2 regions of the Massilia oculi genome follow, and region 1 is predicted to be linked to the other one. Evidence: predicted binding sites of a transcription regulator. Region 1 holds the regulator's gene; the other holds the start of a gene.
The links. Region 1 encodes LexA, which represses DNA repair genes until DNA is damaged. Its sites were predicted from a motif close to ACTGTATNNNNATACAGT; they were not measured.
Positions count from the first base shown of each region.

Region 2: imuA (translesion DNA synthesis-associated protein ImuA) is a predicted target of LexA. The motif match lies at 2,645-2,662, and genes of this name have one in related genera.

Region 1 is NZ_CP029343.1:4,541,699-4,546,530, forward strand. It holds gene purF (amidophosphoribosyltransferase) at 1-444, shown strand, start outside; gene DIR46_RS20465 (cystathionine gamma-synthase family protein) at 448-1,689, shown strand; gene DIR46_RS20470 (tetratricopeptide repeat protein) at 1,810-2,526, shown strand; gene lexA (transcriptional repressor LexA) at 2,680-3,321, opposite strand; gene rpsF (30S ribosomal protein S6) at 3,605-3,997, shown strand; gene priB (primosomal replication protein N) at 4,048-4,344, shown strand; gene rpsR (30S ribosomal protein S18) at 4,375-4,665, shown strand; gene rplI (50S ribosomal protein L9) at 4,697-4,832, shown strand, end outside.
Region 2 is NZ_CP029343.1:4,401,142-4,405,973, reverse strand. It holds gene DIR46_RS19900 (heavy metal translocating P-type ATPase) at 1-255, opposite strand, end outside; gene DIR46_RS19895 (Y-family DNA polymerase) at 465-1,985, opposite strand; gene imuA (translesion DNA synthesis-associated protein ImuA) at 1,915-2,622, opposite strand; gene DIR46_RS19885 (hypothetical protein) at 2,745-3,206, opposite strand; gene DIR46_RS26745 (hypothetical protein) at 3,287-3,658, shown strand; gene DIR46_RS19875 (AI-2E family transporter) at 3,582-4,715, opposite strand; partial or broken gene DIR46_RS19870 (SDR family oxidoreductase) at 4,728-4,832, opposite strand, start outside.

The sequences.
Region 1 (4,832 bases):
AACGTGCTGCTGGTCGACGATTCGATCGTGCGCGGCACCACCAGCCGCGAGATCGTGCAGATGGCGCGCGAAGCCGGCGCCCGCAAGGTGTTCTTCGCCTCGGCCGCGCCACCGGTGCTGTACCCGAACGTGTACGGCATCGACATGCCGACCCGCGACGAGCTGATCGCCCACGGCCGCACCGTCGACGAGGTGTGCCGCGAGATCACGGCCGACCGCGTGGTGTACCAGGACGTCGACGCGCTCAAGCGCGCGATCTCGGACGTCAATCCCGAGCTGAAGAACTTCGAGGCCTCGTGCTTCGACGGCGTCTACATCACCGGCGACGTGACGCCCGAGTACCTGGACCGCCAGGAATCGGCGCGCCACAATCCGAAGGCGAAGGACGTCGAGGACAAGGTGCGCACCCAGCTCAACCTGAACCCGCCGGTGGCCGCCGAGTAAACCATGTCGGACAAGCAAAGCTACGGCTTCACCACCACCATCCTGCACAACGATCGCCGCAAGACGATCGAGCACGGTTCGCTGCACAAGCCGGTGCATACCTCGGTCGCCTACGGCTATGCCGACGCACGCCAGCTGGCGTCGGTATTCCAGGGGAGGGAGCCGGGCTTTCGCTACGGCCGCCAGGGCAACCCGACGGTGTCGGCCCTGGAAGACAAGATCAGCAAGATGGAAGACGGCGTCGCCACCCTGTGCTTCGGCACCGGCATGGCGGCGATCGGCGCGCTGTTCCAGGCGCTCCTGAAAGCCGGCGACCACATCGTGTCGTCGAGCTTCCTGTTCGGCAATACCAACAGCCTGTGGCAGACGGTGGCGGGGCAGGGCGTCGACGTCGACTTCGTCGACGCTACCGACGTGGCCCAGGTGGAAGCGGCCTTGCGACCGAACACCCGCCTGGTGTTCGTGGAGACCATCGCCAATCCGCGCACGCAAGTGGCGGACCTGGCCCGCATCGGCGAACTGTGCCGCGCGCGCGGCATCCTGTACGTGGTCGACAACACGATGACCACGCCCTGGCTGTTCCGGCCGAAGCATGTGGGCGCCGGGCTGGTGGTCAATTCGCTGACCAAGTCGATCGGCGGCCACGGCATCGCCTTGGGCGGCGCGCTGACCGACACCGGCCTGTTCGACTGGGCCGCATATCCGAACATCGCCCAGAACTTCAGAAAGCAAGCGCCAGGTGCGCAAGGCATGGCCCAGCTGCGCGCCAAGGCGCTGCGCGACTTCGGCGCCGCGCTGGGGCCGGAAGCGGCGCACCACATCGCGGTCGGCGCCGAGACGCTGGCCCTGCGCATGGAGCGCACCTGCGCCAATGCGCTGGCGCTGGCGACGATGCTGGAGGCCGACGAGCGCGTCGCCGCCGTGCATTATCCGGGCCTGGCCTCGCACCCGCAGCATGCGATCGTCGAGGCGCTGTTCCGCGCCGGCGGCTCGCTGCTGAGCTTCGAGCTGAAGGACGACATCGATCCGTTCGACTATCTCAACCGTCTCAAGCTGGCGATCCCGGCCTCGAACCTGGGCGACAACCGCACCCTGGTGATTCCGGTGGCGCACACGATCTTCTTCGAGATGGGCCCCGAGCGGCGCGCCAGCATGGGGATCGCCGAAGGCTTGATCCGGGTGTCGGTGGGCATCGAGGACACCGATGACCTGGTCGGCGACTTCCGCCAGGCGCTGGATGCGTAAAGCGATGTAAAAGCTGTCATCACAGGGCCGGCGAATGCCGGCCCTGTCGTTTTTGCGGTTGAGCCCAGCCGTAAAACACGGCTATCATGGACTTTTACCAGCCAGCCTTACGGTATGCCCATGAAACGATTCCTGTCCTGCCTGTCCCTTTCGGTCTCTGTCGCGTTCAGTAGCGCCGCATTCGCCGGCGAACTCGAGGATGCCAACGCCCTGTTCGAGAAAAAAGACTATGCGGGCGCGCTCAAGCTTTACACCAAGCTGGCCAATGCCGGCAATCCACAGGCCCAGCAGCAATTGGGCCAGATGTACTGGTATGGCGAGGCCGGCGCGATCGATGAGGCGAAGGCGAAGGAATGGTTTGAAAAGTCGGCCGCCAAGGGCAACAAGGTCGCCGCCGACTCGCTCGTGATCATGCAGCAGCGCATCGATCGCCGCGCCGAGATCGACTACTGGATCAAGGGCTACGATGGCGCCGACCTGCAGTCGGGCGAGTACCGCTGCCCGTCGCCGCGTATTCCGGCGGTGTCGAAGATCAATGAAGAGATCGAGCGCGTGAACAAGGCCGTGACCGGCTGGCAGGATTGCTACAACAAGATGGTGACCAACCTCAACGAACAGTCGCCGCTGACCAGGCGCATCCCGCCCGACATCGCCAAGCTGATGAACAAGCAGGAAACCGAGGCCTCGACCGCCTATCTGGAGCGGGTGCGCCAGAACATCGCCGAGGGAGCGAAAGTCAATTCGAAGATGGTATTGGCCGATTTCGCCGCATGGCGCAGCGCGACCGAAGCGTTTGTCGACCAGCATAATGCGGTGGTCAACAAGGCCAAGCAGTAAGGCGACATCTGCTGGAAGATACGTCGTTCCCGCGCAGGCGGGAACCTGAGTTGCTCGCGTTAACGCTGCGTCAGATCGTCTTGGCAGCGCTGAGGACTTGGGTCCCCGCCTTCGCGGGGATGACATGGTAGTGGTGCTAAGTTCTACAGAGGATCAATTCCAGCTGCGCATCAGCCCGACCGCCAGGCCCTCGAGCGCGAACTCTTCGTCGGGCGTGACTTCGATGACCTTGAAGTCGGGGTTCTCGGGCAGCAGTTCGACCAGGTCGCCCGTCTTGCGGTAGCGCTTGACGGTGACTTCCTCGCCCAGGCGGGCGACGACGATCTGGCCGTTCTTGGCGCTGTCGATCTTCTTGACCGCCAAAAAGTCGCCATCCATGATGCCGGCGTCGCGCATCGACCAGCCTTTTACCTTGAGCAAAAAGTCGGGCCGCGCCGCGAACATCGCGGTGTCGACGTTATAGGTGGCTTCGACGTGTTCCTGGGCCAGGATCGGATTGCCGGCGGCGACGCGGCCGACCAGCGGCAGCGACATCATCGACGGTGGCATCATCGGCAACTGCGGCGGAATCTGCTCGACGCTGGCGCCGACCAGGCGGATGCCGCGCGAGGTGCCCGGCGAAATCTCGATCGCGCCCTTGCGCGCCAGGGCTTGCAGGTGTTCTTCGGCCGCATTGGCCGAGCGGAAGCCCAGTTCGGCCGCGATTTCGGCCCGGGTCGGAGGGAAACCCGTGTTCTCGATCGCTTCCTTGATCAGGTTGAGGATCTGTTCTTGCCTTGCAGTGAGCTTGAGCATAAATGTCTTGCGAAACGGGTTGGTAGAGATAGACTGTATTTTTGTACAGTATTCTGCTATACGCAAGGGCTATACACGAAAAAGCGCGAAAAAAGCGCGCGTATCGCAAAAAATACGCTTTTCGCAAGCGTAAATGTCGAGTGAGCCAGGCGCCTGGGTGAGCCTCTTGACAGCCAAGTTCCCTTTTTACCCATTTCACGCTATACTAGCTGGCTGTTCCCTTCCCACACTCGTCTTGACGCCGAGGTGGGCATTTATGTAAAACGTCCTCAAGGAGTAATGCATGCGTCATTATGAAATCGTTTTTATCGTCCATCCGGACCAGAGCGAGCAAGTCCCGGCGATGATCGAGCGTTACAAGACCACGGTGACCAGCCGCGGCGGTAACATCCATCGCGTGGAAGACTGGGGCCGCCGCCAGATGGCTTACCAGATCCAGAAGCTGCCAAAAGCGCACTACATCTGCCTGAACATCGAATGCGACAACGAGACCCTGGTCGAGCTGGAAACCGCATTCAAGTTCAATGATGCCGTTCTGCGTCATCTGACCGTCAAGATGAAGAAAGCAGAAACCGCACCGTCGCCGATGATGAAATCGGTGCAGCGCGAAGATGCAGCCAAGAGCCACCGTGCAGAAGCAGCCGCTCCTGCAGCTGCCCCGGCCGCCGCTGCCTAAGATTTTTTCCAGGAATTCGTAGACACCGTAGCAGAAGAACCGGGTAGAAGTTGGGCGAAAATCAGCTCCAGCTCGTGGCGACCATCGCCGAGCGTGACGTACTGCGCTACACCCCGGCCGGCGTGCCGATCGTTTCAGCCGTCCTGATGCACAGTTCGCATCAGCGGGAGGCGGGGATCGATCGCCTGGTCGAGTTCGAAGTCCCCGCGTTCGCCGCGGGCGAGATTTCGGGCAGGTTCGGCAGTGCCGAGCTCGGCGCCAGCTACCGCTTCAACGGATTCCTTGCACGAAAAAATCGCAACAGCAAAGCCCTGGTGTTTCACATCATTGATTTCAGTGCCGCCTAGTTCGGCAATTTAGATATACAGGAGCCTCAAATGGCATTCGGTAAAAAGTTCGACAAAAACAAAGCTAAAGAAAAACTCAAGCGCAAACAGCAGAACCCGCTGTTCAAGCGCAAGAAGTTCTGCCGCTTCACCGCCGCTGGCGTTGAGCAGGTTGACTACAAAGACGTCGACACCCTGAAGGACTTCGTCCAGGAAAACGGCAAGATCATGCCAGCACGTCTGACCGGCACCAAGGCGCACTACCAGCGTCAGGTCGACACCGCCATCAAGCGCGCCCGCTACCTGGCGCTGCTGCCGTACACCGACCTGCACCACGGTTAATCGGTTACGTCAGCTATCCTGGAGATAAAACATGCAAATCATTCTGTTGGAAAAAGTCATCAACGTCGGCAACCTGGGCGACGTCGTCAAAGTCAAGGACGGTTACGCACGTAACTTCCTGATCCCACAAAAGATGGCCCGCCGCGCTACCGCCGGCGCCGTCGCCG
Region 2 (4,832 bases), 140 kb from region 1:
ATCTGCGGTGAAATACTCCTGCAGCAGGATCGCGCCGGCGATGGAGACCAGTGCAACGAGGTCCAGTCCCAGGCGCTTGCGCCAGAGCGCGACGACGGTGTCGACCGCCAGCGCCAGCAGCACGACGGCGGCGCCGGCCAGCCAGATCCAGTCCCCGACCAGGTCCGCCCCGGCCAGATGGCATGCGCCGCCGGCCACCAGCGTGGCGATGCAGATCGCCAGCTGCGCCATGCTGGTTCGGTTGCTCGAATGCATACTGGCTCGCATGAACGCTGGAAGATGTGGCTGGCGCATGGCGCCAGGGGCATGGCCGTGCTTACAGCAGTCTAGCACCGCCGCAAGCGCTGTCCAGGCCTGCTGACCGGATGGCGCCGCGCCCGTCAGCCATGGATGGGCAGTGAACTGCCGGGCCGACCCGCAGGCCACCTCGATCGGCAGCGCACTTTGCCTGCAGGCACAGGCGCTTAGCCGAACAAGCCATGCAGGAACCAGCGCGGCGCCGCATCCTCGCCGGTGCCGTTGATGCGCTCGCGATAGATCCAGTACAGCGCGTTGTCTTGCCCTTCGGCGATGAAGTAGTCGCGCGTCTGCGTCTGGCTCCACCAGCCGGCCTCGATGCGTTCGGGATTGGACGCCACCCGCAGGGGCGAACCGTAGAACGGCCGGTGGTCGCGCATCAGGAGCGCGATCGGCTTGGCCAGCAGCCAGCTCGGGCGTGGCAGGCTCCGCACGTCGGGGGGCATCTGCGCCGCGCGCGCGGCGGCGCTCACCTTCTGCTCCACCGGCACCCAGGCGTTGGCCACTTCGGGCCGGTAATCGGCCACCGGCAGCGCCTGCAAGACATTGTCTGCCCCCAGGCGCGCCACCAGCAGCTCGATCATGCGCATCCGGTCTTCTTCGGTGCCGCCGGGATCGGGAAACAGCGAATCGGTCGGTGGCGCCATTGCCTGCAATTGCTGCGCTTCCAGGCCGATGCCGATCACGGGCGCTTCGAGTTCGAGCTTGGCCAGGCGCTCGCGCAGCAGGCGCAGCAGGTGCTCGTCGCGCCAGGTGGGTTCGGCCAGCGCCACCTCGACCAGGGTCGGTGGGCGCGCCATGCGGCCGCGCTCGTGGTCGAGCGACAGCCGGATGCGTTCGACCGCCAGCTGGCGCGCGCACAGCCAGCCCGTCATCTGCAGCACCAGGCGGTGGGCGCCGGCCAGCAGCAGGTCGGCCTGTTCGAGCCGGTCGAACAGTTCGAGCCGCGCATGGAAACGCTCCGGCGGCGCCACCCAATGGAACATTTCGGCGTTCAGGCCGTAGGCGGCGTCCAGCATGTCGAGCAGGGCCCGCCCGCAGCGCCGCTGCAGGCCAGGCCGCGGCAGGCGCCGCAGCTCGTCCAGGCGGCGGCAGCCGATGCCCTCGAACCACGTGGCGAACGGCCGCGCCGGCGGCAGCAGTCCCACCGGCAAGCGGTCGAGGCGCCGCACCAGCGAATCCATCGTGAGGGCGCGCCCCGCATTGCGGCGCGCCAGCAGCCACGCCCCGCGCGCGGTGGGGGCGCAGGCGATGCAGGCCGTGAAGCCGAGCGCCGCCAGATTGGCGCGCACCCGCTCGCACAGGCGCCGGATGCCGCCGAACAGGCGCAGGCTGGCGCCGATATCGAGCAGTAGCGTCGCTTCTTCGGCCAGCGCCACCTGCGGCGTGTACTGGAGCATGGTCATGGCTACCGCATCCATGGCCTCGGCTTCGCGCGCATGGCTGCGCAGTTCGATGCGCGCCTCGGGCATCAGCATCAGCACGCCGCCGCGGCGCATGCCGATCTGCACGCCGGCAGCGCGCGCCGCCGGCGACAGCGCCATTACCCGTTCCTGCTCGAGGATGACGCTGCCAGGGTCGGGGCCACCAGCAGCGTCGCCGGCTTCGCTCTCCGCCTCACTGAACCAGCGTGGGCTGAAGACCTCGAGCGGTAGCTGGGGCAAATACAGGCCGATCCAGAGGCGCATGGCGTTGCAGTAGTGAAGATCCAAGAGGAAGGAACAGCGGCGCCTCGCGCTGCGGTCCCCGACGTTTGACGAAGTCGATATGCATGCCGCCGGCCGCCGGCCGCAGCGCAAGACGCAAAGGCGCGGGAGATGCATCTTGCGCCGCCGCCAGCGGACGGAGCATGAAAAACAGCGTTTCGCCGCCTTGCGCCGCCAGGTGCAGGCGGCGCAGGCTGTCGTTACGCATATGGTTGGCCCAGAACAGCAAGGCGCCGCAACTACCGCTACGCAACACCTGCTCGGCCGCCCAGAGTGCATCCGCAGTGCGCGTCGTGCGCAGCCACAGCAACTGCGATGGCTCCAGGCCGAGCGCGGCAAGCGCCAGGGCCTGGGGTGGATGGGGCGGCTGCAGCAGCACGATGCGGCGTTCGGCGCAGGCGGCCAGGGCCGGCCGCAACAGGCGCATCTCGCCGATGCCGGGCTGCTGCAAGTGCAGGTCGACCAGGGTGCCGCCGGGCCAGCCCCCGCCGGGAAGCTGGCTCGAGAGCGTTGGGTGGCCGGTATCGATGCAGCGCGTATCGGCATGCGCCAACTGCGACGCGCGCCACAGCGATGGGTGCACTGCCTCGGGTGCGGCAAGGATGGCTGAGTGGTTCATGGATCAGGCTTATCAGACAAATACTGTATAAACATACAGTACTCGCTGGAGTCGTGTTTTGCAAGACCTATTCAATTTGGCTATACCAATCAGGTCACTGGTATTGACTAAAATTAAACGCCTTATGACTCAAACCGACAGCTCCGCAACGACCTTGACGCGCGCCAGCCTTCCAGCACCCACACGATGGCCCAGGCATACAGCGCGAGAACGACGAACAGGCTCATCCGCACCAGCGAAGCATGGCCGACGTCCTTCCCCACCACGCTATCCTCGATCGCCGGGCCCAGCAGGATCAGCATGGTCACCAGGGCATTGCTCCAGAACGGGGGCGGCAGCGCCGAGGCCTTGAGGCCAAAAATCCGGGCTCCGCTCCAGAGCGCGGCGGCGGCCATCCACGGCACCAGCATCCACAGGGTCGGCCACACCGCCAGGCCGGACCAGGCCACGACCGCCATGCCCGCGCCCGCCAGCGTCGAACCGACCAGCATCCGCCCCGCCGAGCGCGCGCCCGTGGCGCCGGCCTGCTGGCCCAGCAGCACCGACTTGATGATGGCGGACAGGTAGAAAGCCGGGTGGATCAACGCGCAGCAGTTCGCCGCTGAGCTGTTGTCCCTGCGGATAGCGCGTGCTGCCGGCGATCCCGAGTTCGGCGCGTGCCTCCATGATGCGCAGGCCGGCGGCGCGTACCGTCGGGTTCACGCGCTGGGCCTCGGCGATCAGCGCGTCGGGCACGGGATCGTCGAAGCCGCGCCACCATTGCTGGATCGATGCGCTTCCCTGCGCGCCGGCGCGCGTGTTCAGCGAGGCCAGCGAGCCGCCGTCCCAGCCGGCCAGCGCGGCCGGCATATCAGGACGTTCGAAGTCGGGCCCGGCCGCCGTACAGGCGCCCAGCAGCGCCGCGCCTGCCAGCGCCAGCGCATTCCCGCCTGACCGCCTGCCGGGCGCGGCGCACACGGCTACTCCGGCGCCGCCGGCACTGGCGCTGGCGCAGGCGGCGCCACGGCATCGGGGCTGTTCGCCACCCACCACATGAAGGCCTGGTAGCTCAGGGCAAGGAAGACCGCGCCCACGAACATGCCCACCAGGCCGGCGCTGGCCAGGCCGCCCAGGGCGCCGAGCAGGATCACCGGCATCGGGGCATTCACGCCGCGCCCCAGCAGCAGCGGCTTGAGCACATTGTCGAGCGAGCCGGCAAGCAACAGCAGCACGGAATACGTGATCGCCTGCGTGTTGCCGTAGTCGCCGCTGCTCCACATATAGATGATCACTGGCAGGGTCGCCAGGAGGGCCGGCACCTGCACCACGCCCAGCACCAGGACGAGCAGGGACAGCAGGCCGGCGAACGGCACGTCGGCGACGACGAACACCAGGCCGACCACGATGGCCTGGAGCAGGGCCACGCCCAGCACGCCCAGGGCCACCGCGCGGATGGTCGCCGTGCACAGCACGACGAACTCTTCGCCGCGCTCGATGCCCGCCATGCGCACGAAGATGGCCCGGATGCCGTTGGCGCTGGCCCGCCCCCAGGCCATGATGATGCCGGCGACAATGAACGAGAACAGCAACAGCAGCATCGCGCCGGCGATGCCGGCCACCGCCTGCAGCGCCCTCCTGGTCAGGTCGGCCACCTGCGCATGCCTGCTGCGCAGCAGCGCCGGCAGGTCGGCGGAAGCCTCCAGCCACACGTCGTGGATGCGCTTGCCGACCAGCGGCCAGTCGGCTACGCCGGGTGACGGCGCGGGCACCCTCAGGGTGCCCGCGCGGACGCTGTCGACGGCTTCCTGCAGCGATTGACCGAGCGAGGTCATCAGGATCGCCGTGGGCGCCCCGATCGCGACGACGACGACCAGCACCAGCAGCGTCGCCGCCAGTCCCTGCTTGCCCCGCAGGCGCTGGGCCAGCTTCTGGTGCGCCGGATACAAGGTCACCGCCAGGATCACCGACCAGGCCATCAGCGACAGGAAGGGGGAGAAGATGCGGTAGCTCAGCAGCGCCAGACCGAACACGATGCCGGCCCGGATGAACACATCCAGCAGCTTTCTCGACAGGCGTTCTTCGAGCCTGGTATCGAGCTCGTAGGGTGCGTTCACGTGGCGGCCCCCTTATATCGTGGTCCACGTCATGAACCACCCATGGCTCACGATCAGCGACTGGCCGGTGAGCGCATTGGAGAGGAATGCGGCGAAGAACAGCGCGACCCGGGCAAC